Regions from separate parts of the Anaerobacillus alkaliphilus genome, predicted to be linked through region 1. Evidence: riboswitches for the same ligand, from Rfam matches in the RefSeq annotation. Region 1 holds a riboswitch; the other holds the start of a gene.
What was found. A riboswitch is a leader RNA that binds a small molecule or an ion and turns the genes downstream of it on or off. The one in region 1 is predicted to bind lysine.

Region 1 (4,456 bases):
AGTGAGATAGAAGATTTTGAATATATTATCACGTCATCGAACCTTGAAGCATTAATCTTGGAACATAATTTAATTAAGAAGTATGATCCGAAATATAATGTGATGTTAAAGGATGACAAAAGTTACCCATATTTGAAAATTACTGCTGAAGAACATCCTAGGTTAATTACAACTAGAAATGTAAAGAAGGATAAAGGAAAGTATTTTGGTCCTTACCCTAATGCTGGGGCAGCTAGTGAGACGAAAAAACTTCTTGATCGTCTATATCCATTAAGAAAATGTAGCACCATACCCGATAGAGTATGCCTATATTATCATATTAACCAATGCCTAGGACCATGCATTCAAGAAGTGAGCGAAGCTACAAATCGTGAAATGGTTGAGGAGATCTCTCGTTTCTTGAACGGTGGTCATAAAGAAATTAAAAAAGATTTGTTTGCTAAAATGGAAAAGGCTGCTGAAGCATTAGAGTTCGAACGAGCAAAGGAATACCGTGACCAAATTCAACACATTGAGGCAGTGATGGAAAAGCAGAGGATAACAATTGCTGATGATGTTGATCGGGACGTTTTTGGCTTTGCTTACGATAAAGGCTGGATGTGTGTACAGGTCTTTTTTGTTCGTCAGGGAAAGCTAATAGAACGTGATGTTTCGCTGTTTCCAGTTTATCAAGAGCCTGATGATGAATTTTTAACATTCCTAGGACAATTCTATAGTCAAAAAGAGCACATTAAGCCCAAGGAAATATTCCTACCAAAATCAATTGATAAAGAGCTAGCTAGTGATTTTATCCAAGTTCGAACCGTTCATCCTCAAAAAGGACCCAAGAAGGACTTAATTGAACTGGCAGGTAAAAACGCAGAAGCGGCTTTAAAAGAAAAGTTCGCTTTAATTGAACGTGACGAAGCAAAAACGGTTAGGGCTATTGAAAACTTAGGGATTGCTTTAAATATTCATTCACCCCATCTAATTGAAGCCTTTGATAATTCGAACATTCAAGGTGTAGATCCAGTTTCCGCTATGGTCTCGTTTGTTGATGGAAAACCAAATCGTAAAGGATATCGAAAATATAAAGTGAAAACAGTAACAGGCCCGGATGACTATGAATCAATGAGAGAGGTTGTTAGAAGACGTTATTTAAGACAACTTAAAGAAAACCAACCATTACCTGACCTAATTGTGATTGATGGAGGTAAGGGACAAATTTCAGCTGCTCAAAGTGTTATTGAAGACGAGTTAGGTTTATCAATTCCCGTATGTGGTTTGGCAAAAGATGATAAACACCGAACGTCACAATTATTAATGGGTGATCCACCTGAAATAATCCCATTAAAAAGAGATAGTCAGGAGTTTTATTTGTTGCAACGGATCCAAGATGAAGTTCACCGTTTTGCAATTACATTTCATCGTCAAATTCGTAGCAAAACTTTGTTTACATCTGTTCTTGATGATATTGATGGAGTAGGAGAGAAACGGAAACGTACATTGTTAAAACATTTTGGATCAGTTAAGAAAATGAAAGAAGCCGAGTTAGAAGATTTTCGTAGCATAGGAATACCAGAAAAAGTAGCATTGGCTCTAATGGAAAAACTAAAAGAGTAAGATGGAGAGTTTTTCTTTCTCTCCCACATTTACAATTACTTTTTTTTCTGATAAACTACTTCTTAATTGAATATCCAATACTTCAAATGTTGAAGTGGTGGTAGAGGTGCAAAAACCAAGAGTAAATTATCGTAGGATGATGAGGTCCAGTAATGATAATTAAAAGGGGAATTTGCCGAAGTGTAACACTCGCTCACGAGTTTTATGCTGGACCTGCATTGAAGAAATGTAGGGCTGTCACACAGTCACCCCAATGATTGTGTGGAGAACTATCTCACGTGTACGGGAACATTATTTTTCGTTTCTATTGTTTTAACACATTAAAAAGTTAAAGCATCAGTGAGGGTTTTCTTCTTACTGATGCTTTTTTATATGGAAAAACTACTGAGATAGAATTGGGGAAAATATAGAAATTGAAAGGATGTTACGTATGGGGTTAGTGGTGCAAAAATTCGGTGGAACTTCAGTTGGAAGTGTAGAAAGAATCAAACATGTTGCAGGTAGAGTGATAGAAACGGTTGAAAACGGTGATCAGGTTGTCGTAGTTGTCTCTGCGATGGGTAAGTCAACTGATGAGTTAGTAAAATTGGCTAACGATATAACGGATAAGCCTAGTAAAAGAGAGATGGATATGCTACTTAGTACTGGTGAGCAAGTGACTATATCGTTATTATCAATGGCATTACAGGCGAGAGGTTATGAGGCAGTTTCATTAACTGGCTGGCAGGCAGGGATTATCACAGAAGCTTGCCATAGCAATGCTCGTATTACGAAGTTTGAGGAAGAAACAATTAAACAACATTTGGGTGCAGGGAAAATCGTTATTGTTGCTGGTTTCCAAGGTGTAACTGTAGATGATGAAATTACTACTTTAGGAAGAGGAGGATCAGATACGACAGCAGTTGCTCTCGCAGCTGGCTTACATGCTGATCGTTGTGATATCTTTACTGATGTAACAGGCGTATTTACAACAGACCCAAGAGTAGTAAAAAATGCTCGGAAATTAAGCTCAATTTCCTATGATGAAATGTTAGAATTAGCAAACCTTGGTGCAGGAGTATTACATCCTCGTGCTGTTGAGTTTGCAAAAAATTATCAGGTAAAATTAACGGTTCGTTCTAGTATGGTTGAAGAAGAAGGCACAATGATTGAGGAGGAAGTAACAGTGGAAGAGAATTTAGTTGTACGTGGTCTAGCTTTTGAAAGTAATGTGGCTAAAATATCAGTTTGTGGCATGCCAAACCAAATTGAAGGACTATCAAATTTATTTACAACACTAGCTGCAAACAATGTGAATGTGGATATTATTATCCAAAATGTCATCGCAAGTGAGAATACAAATATTTCCTTTTCAGTTCTTTCTGAGAAGTTAACTGAAACGTTAGAAGTACTTGAGCAAAATCGTGAAACATTAAAATTTCAAGAAATCTTGCACGAAACAGGACTAGCCAAAGTATCAATAGTAGGTTCAGGAATGATCTCTAATCCAGGTGTGGCTGGTCAAATGTTTAAAGCTCTTTCAGAAAAAGGGATTTTAATAAAAATGGTTAGTACATCAGAAATTAAAGTTTCTACGGTTGTAGACCAAAAAGATATGGTGTTGGCTGTCGAGACACTTCATGAAGAATTTCAATTAGATAAAGTTAAGGTTACTGTTTAGTATTACTGAGAAAACGAGCAGCATCTTGATGCTGCTCGTTTTTTACACGCTTTCATCGTACACATCCCATTTAACGTGAAAAATCAGCGTTGGATGCCCTTTTTTTTGTACTTCGTTTGTTTCTGTCATATACCCGACAATACGTTGAATTTGCTCAGCTAGAAAACCAGCTTCTAGAGGTCGATGTATTTGTTTTTTTTGCCCAAATAAGCTAGACGTTAACTCAAAGGTTAATTCTGATTTTTTTTCTTTTAACAGTGTTAACTCTCCCCAACCTGCTCGTTGGAAGAAACCAATAATTTCTTCAATGGAGTTAACCGGATATTTTCTTGCAAGTGATTTCCCCGACCAATATAAAATAATATTATGCTCTTTTCCAAGAAGATCTGGTAGAACATCTTCTCTTAATAAATCGTAGCCAAACAAAGGAATTTGCAGTTCTGTTTCATCTATGGTTGTTGTCTTTTTTTGACCAAAGATCATCATCCGTCCCCCAATTTTTTTGTGTAAGTCATGTAGAATTTTAGTATGGCTCTAAGTTCAAACTTATAAATCATTGATTTCTACAATTAACTTTTACTCTATAAAGTATTATACTTCTTTTATTGTGAATTCACTATATGCTATTTCTAAATCTGTGGTATACTAAGTCCCGAACAAAATTCGGAGGTAAAGATGATGAATTTATCTAAAGGTAAGTTTTTAACCCCGTTTCGCATTATTATTATCTCATATATTGTAGCAATGTTTTTATTTAGTTTGTTGCTATATTTACCCATTTCAAGCTTACCTGGTGTAAACGTGACATATCCGGAAGCCTTGTTTACTTCCGTTAGTGCAGTAAGTGTAACTGGACTAACAGTTGTGAATGTTTCCGAAACGTTCAGCTACATAGGTATTATTTTTTTGGCAATAGCTATTCAATTAGGCGGAATTGGAATTATGACCTTAGGGACATTTGTTTGGATGATCTTTGGTAGAAAAATCATTCTTTCTCAAAGAATGCTTATCATGGTTGACCAAAATCAAAATAATTTCTCGGGTCTTGTGAACTTAATGCGTGGGATACTAGTTGTTGCGTTAGCGATTGAATTAATTGGTGCACTTATTTTAGGAACATACTTTTTAAATCATTTCGATACAGTTGGTGAAGCATATTACCAAGGAGCTTTTGCATCCCTAAGTGCTTTTACA
Region 2 (4,456 bases), on a different contig from region 1:
CTAAAATAAATTTATTCTAGCGCACTTTAAAGCTTCACTGTGGAAAAATGTTATTTTTAAAAAACAATTATATAAAGCAAAGCTTGGTTGGTAAATTTCGAGCACATCCTCTGAACTACAAAAAGGTGAGAAATGAAAAAGTAGAAGAACGTAAACTTGTCTTTAAGTAACTTATAATTTCTTCAAGGACATCAGTTCCGTTATTTGCTGGTAATAATGTAATTTTTAAACAAGAAATATGCGTTTAATTATCCAAAAAAGAGAGTGTTCCAAGTAAGCAAAGCTTCTTGGGACACCCTCCTAACTTACCTATGCTCCTTTTAACGCAGGGAACAGTTTTTTCAGTACTATTACGACAGCAACAAATGTCACTGCTGCTGCTAGGAAACCAACAATTGCACTTCCTGTTAAGCCAAGTGCTAAATAACCAACAATCGAGATACCAGCGATGATTAACGCATATGGTAGCTGTGTCATGACGTGGTCAATATGATGACTTCCTGCCCCTGTCGACGAAAGAATTGTTGTATCTGAAATTGGCGAGCAATGGTCACCAAAGATTGAACCTGCAAGTACTGCTGCTAATACCGGAAGCATTAGCGATACATCAGTCGCAGCAGCAATATCTCCAGCGATCGGTAACATAATCCCAAATGTTCCCCAGCTTGTTCCTGTAGAAAATGCCATAAAGCCTGCGATGATGAATAAGATTACCGGTAAATACGCTAGGTTTAAGTTAGTTTCTTGAACTAGGCTAGCTAAATATGTTCCTGTGCCAAGATCTTTAATGATCGAGATAATTGTCCAAGCAAAAATCAAAATATAAATAGCTGGTAGCATTGACTTAATTCCTGCCCATAATCCTAAGCCAATTTTCGTTGCTTCGACTTTTCGTGTGAAGCTTAACGCTAAGGTAATAGCTAAACTTACTAGTCCACCATAAAGAAGTGCAGCAGCTACATCTGTATTTTCAAAGATCGCCAAAATTGATGTATCACCTTCAGCTCCTTCAATACCAGTTGTAATCATAAAGAACACTGTTGCAACAATTAATGTTACGATTGGCCATATTAGATCGCCAACTTTACCAGAAGTCGCTGGTACATCTCCTTGGTCTCCTGGAGGTGTTCCTTTACTTGTATCGACTACGGCACCTGTTTCAATCGCACGTTGTTCATGAACACGCATTTGGCCGATGTCTAATTTAAAGTAGATTACAGCAATAACCATCAATACTGCAAAAATTGCGTAAAAGTTCATTGGTGCAATTAAGACAAACGCAGTCAGTGCTTCCCATTGCGTTACGCTATGAGAAACAAGAATTCCTCCGATAATGGTAATGATATACGCACCCCAGCTTGATACTGGCGCAATTACGCACATTGGCGCGGCAGTCGAGTCTACTAGGTAAGCTAATTTCGCTCTAGAGACACGGTGACGATCTGTTAACGGACGTCCGACGTTCCCAACTGTTAAGCTATTAAAATAGTCATCTATAAAGATAATAATCCCTAGTAATACCGTAACAATTTGTGCTCCTACTCTCGTTTTCACTCGGCTCATTGCCCATTCACCGAACGCTCGACTACCACCAGTAACCGCGATTAAAGATGCAATCATACCTAGCAGTAATAAGAAAAATAAAATGTATAATTCCCATGAATTAATTGCACCTTCATCAATAAAAATTCCATAAACGATAGAAAAAATTTGTTGGATACTGTCTATAAAGACATTTCCATTTCCATAGTTAATCATAAATGCTCCCACTACAATTCCAACACCAAGTGACAGCAACACACGACGTGTTAACATTACCATCACTAACGCTAAAATTGGTGGAATTAAACTAAAAATTGTTCCTTCCATTTTGCTTCCTCCTATTATTCTGATTTTAATGTACACAAAAAGGCAGCAATAGAGAACCTACTGCTACCTTTAAAAGTAAACAATATCCCTCAACTTGGTTAGTAGTCCTCCACAATCTATTGGGCAAACAGATTGTGACAGTGCGACACTTCTTCAATGTCACCCCAGCAATAATTCCTTTGACAAAGTCATTATCACTTCGGCAAAACTTCCTTTCAAAAGCCTTCACAGTTGTCATCCTCAAGCAATCTACTGATAAGTTTTGCGCCTCTACCTCACCTGTTGATGAGGTATTAAATATTTAGTTTTAACTAGTTAATTATATCAACAGTACGTATTAAACATCAACAAAAAAATATTGCTAGTTCTGACAAAAGTAGTAACATATATTAGTTGTTGTTTAGACTATCGCTTAAGTCTTGTGGATTTATAATTGCAGGCATTGGCATACTGCTGTCACTACCACCAGCATGGAAAAATTGTGGAACATCGCCTTGGATGTACATATACCCTACAGGTATGAGTGTTTGGACAACTTCAGTTTCTGTCGCAAAAGGAATAACGACTCGAACGTCTACTGTTATCTCAATTGATAAGTTAATCCATACATTATTAATACCTACAGGCACAATTTCATCACGTATAAATGACTTTACATCACCGATCGCGGTTAACCTAACCGGTACCTTTGGTCCAAGGTGAGCAAGTAAAGCATTATTCGTAGCCTGGCCAAGAGGAATCATATGAATGATCCCTTGTTCCTGATATCCATTCTCTTGTTCAATTTCAATTCCATCTGGTATAGCTAAATTTTTGACATTTCCCCTTGCCACATCATTTAGATATCTCTGTACATTTAATGTTGTTTCCTGCAACACACGGCTTACAACAATTGGATTAACCGTATATACCCTTCCATTGCCAGCAGGATTAATATCAATTACATTTTCTAAATCCGAATTCTCAAGTGTCTTTTTCCTCACAGCCTCATTAATCGCAGTAGTTGCAATCCGCTGTGTTTCCGTTTTGGCGATTTCAATCAAGGTTGGACGAATTCCTTTCTCAACTACGACAAGACCTTGGGCGGTCATAATTATAAAAATAATAAATGAGATCAGTAATACATAACGAAATGGAAGCGGACCTTTCATTGGTCGGTATTTTCTTCTTCTCTTAAGCATAAGTAAAATCCCCCTTCACATACTTCATGTGTATGCAAAGAGGGACAAAATAATAATCTTTATGAGACTACCTTTTTTCATATATTTGAAACTCATACTGATACGGATTTTTTTCATCAGCTTCATGCTTTTCAGTTGAAACTAATTGCCATCCATCATTAAGCTCTGGAAAAAAGGCATCACCTTCAAAACTTTTATGAATACGTGTTAAGTAGACTTTGTTTGCATGAGGTAATAATTGACGATAAACCTCTGCTCCCCCAATGATAAAGAGTTCCTGACCTTTTTCAAAGTCAAATACTTCTTCAACTGAATGAATGACGTCACATCCTTCAACCTCAAACTGTTGATCTCGAGTCAGGATAATATTTTTTCGATTAGGTAGTGGCTTACCTATTGACTCAAACGTTTTTCTCCCCATCACAACCGCATGCCCAGTTGTTGTCTTTTTAAAGTAGGCTAGGTCAGCTGGTAAATGCCAAGGCATGACGTTGTCTGAGCCTATCACGTTATTTTCCCCTGCGGCAACAATCAGTGAAATCATACTGATACCTGCCCTTTTATGTGAGGATGTGCATCGTAATCGACCAATTCAAAATCCTCGTAAGTGAAATCAAATACAGAAGTCACATTAGAGTTTAACTTCATTTTTGGTAATGGCTTAGGTTCACGAGTCATCTGTAGCTTTACTTGTTCCACATGGTTAGAATAGATATGTACATCACCAAAAGTGTGAACAAACTCACCTGGCTCTAGATCACATACCTGAGCAATCATCATCGTAAGTAACGCATAAGAAGCTATGTTAAACGGAACTCCAAGGAACACATCAGCACTTCTTTGATAAAGCTGACAAGATAACTTCCCATCATTCACGTAAAATTGAAACATACAATGACAAGGAGCTAAAGCCATGTCTTTTAGTTCACCTACGTTCCAGGCATTCACAATTAATCTTCTTGAGTCAGGATTTCGTTTGATCTCTTCAATAACACTAGAAATTTGATCAATCGTTTGACCATTTGGTGCTGTCCATGAGCGCCATTGCTTGCCATAAACAGGGCCGAGATCACCATTTTCATCTGCCCATTCATTCCATATTCTCACATTGTGTTCTTTTAGGTAGCTAATATTCGTATCACCCTTTAAAAACCACAGTAGCTCGTGAATAATTGCTTTCAAAGAAAGCTTTTTGGTCGTTAATAATGGAAAACCTTCAGCTAAACTTGTTCGCATTTGATAACCAAAAACACTAATTGTTCCTGTTCCTGTACGGTCTGTTTTCACTGATCCATTTTCCAGGATATGTTGACATAAGTTTAAATACTGTCGATCCATCAAAAGCATCCTTTCCCTAATTAAAATAAGAAATGTAGAACGGTATTAGATTTCTAAACACTCTAATA

Region 2: another riboswitch for lysine. It lies ahead of DS745_RS09995 (Na+/H+ antiporter NhaC family protein); the one in region 1 lies ahead of DS745_RS19210 (aspartate kinase).

The regions. Positions count from the first base shown of each region.
Region 1 is NZ_QOUX01000046.1:817,991-822,446, reverse strand. It holds gene uvrC (excinuclease ABC subunit UvrC) at 1-1,602, shown strand, start outside; lysine riboswitch at 1,696-1,882, shown strand; gene DS745_RS19210 (aspartate kinase) at 2,033-3,262, shown strand; gene DS745_RS19205 (YslB family protein) at 3,305-3,745, opposite strand; gene DS745_RS19200 (TrkH family potassium uptake protein) at 3,941-4,456, shown strand, end outside.
Region 2 is NZ_QOUX01000032.1:225,218-229,673, reverse strand. It holds gene DS745_RS09995 (Na+/H+ antiporter NhaC family protein) at 310-1,869, opposite strand; lysine riboswitch at 1,964-2,150, opposite strand; gene yunB (sporulation protein YunB) at 2,259-3,050, opposite strand; gene DS745_RS09985 (dihydrofolate reductase) at 3,118-3,594, opposite strand; gene DS745_RS09980 (thymidylate synthase) at 3,591-4,388, opposite strand.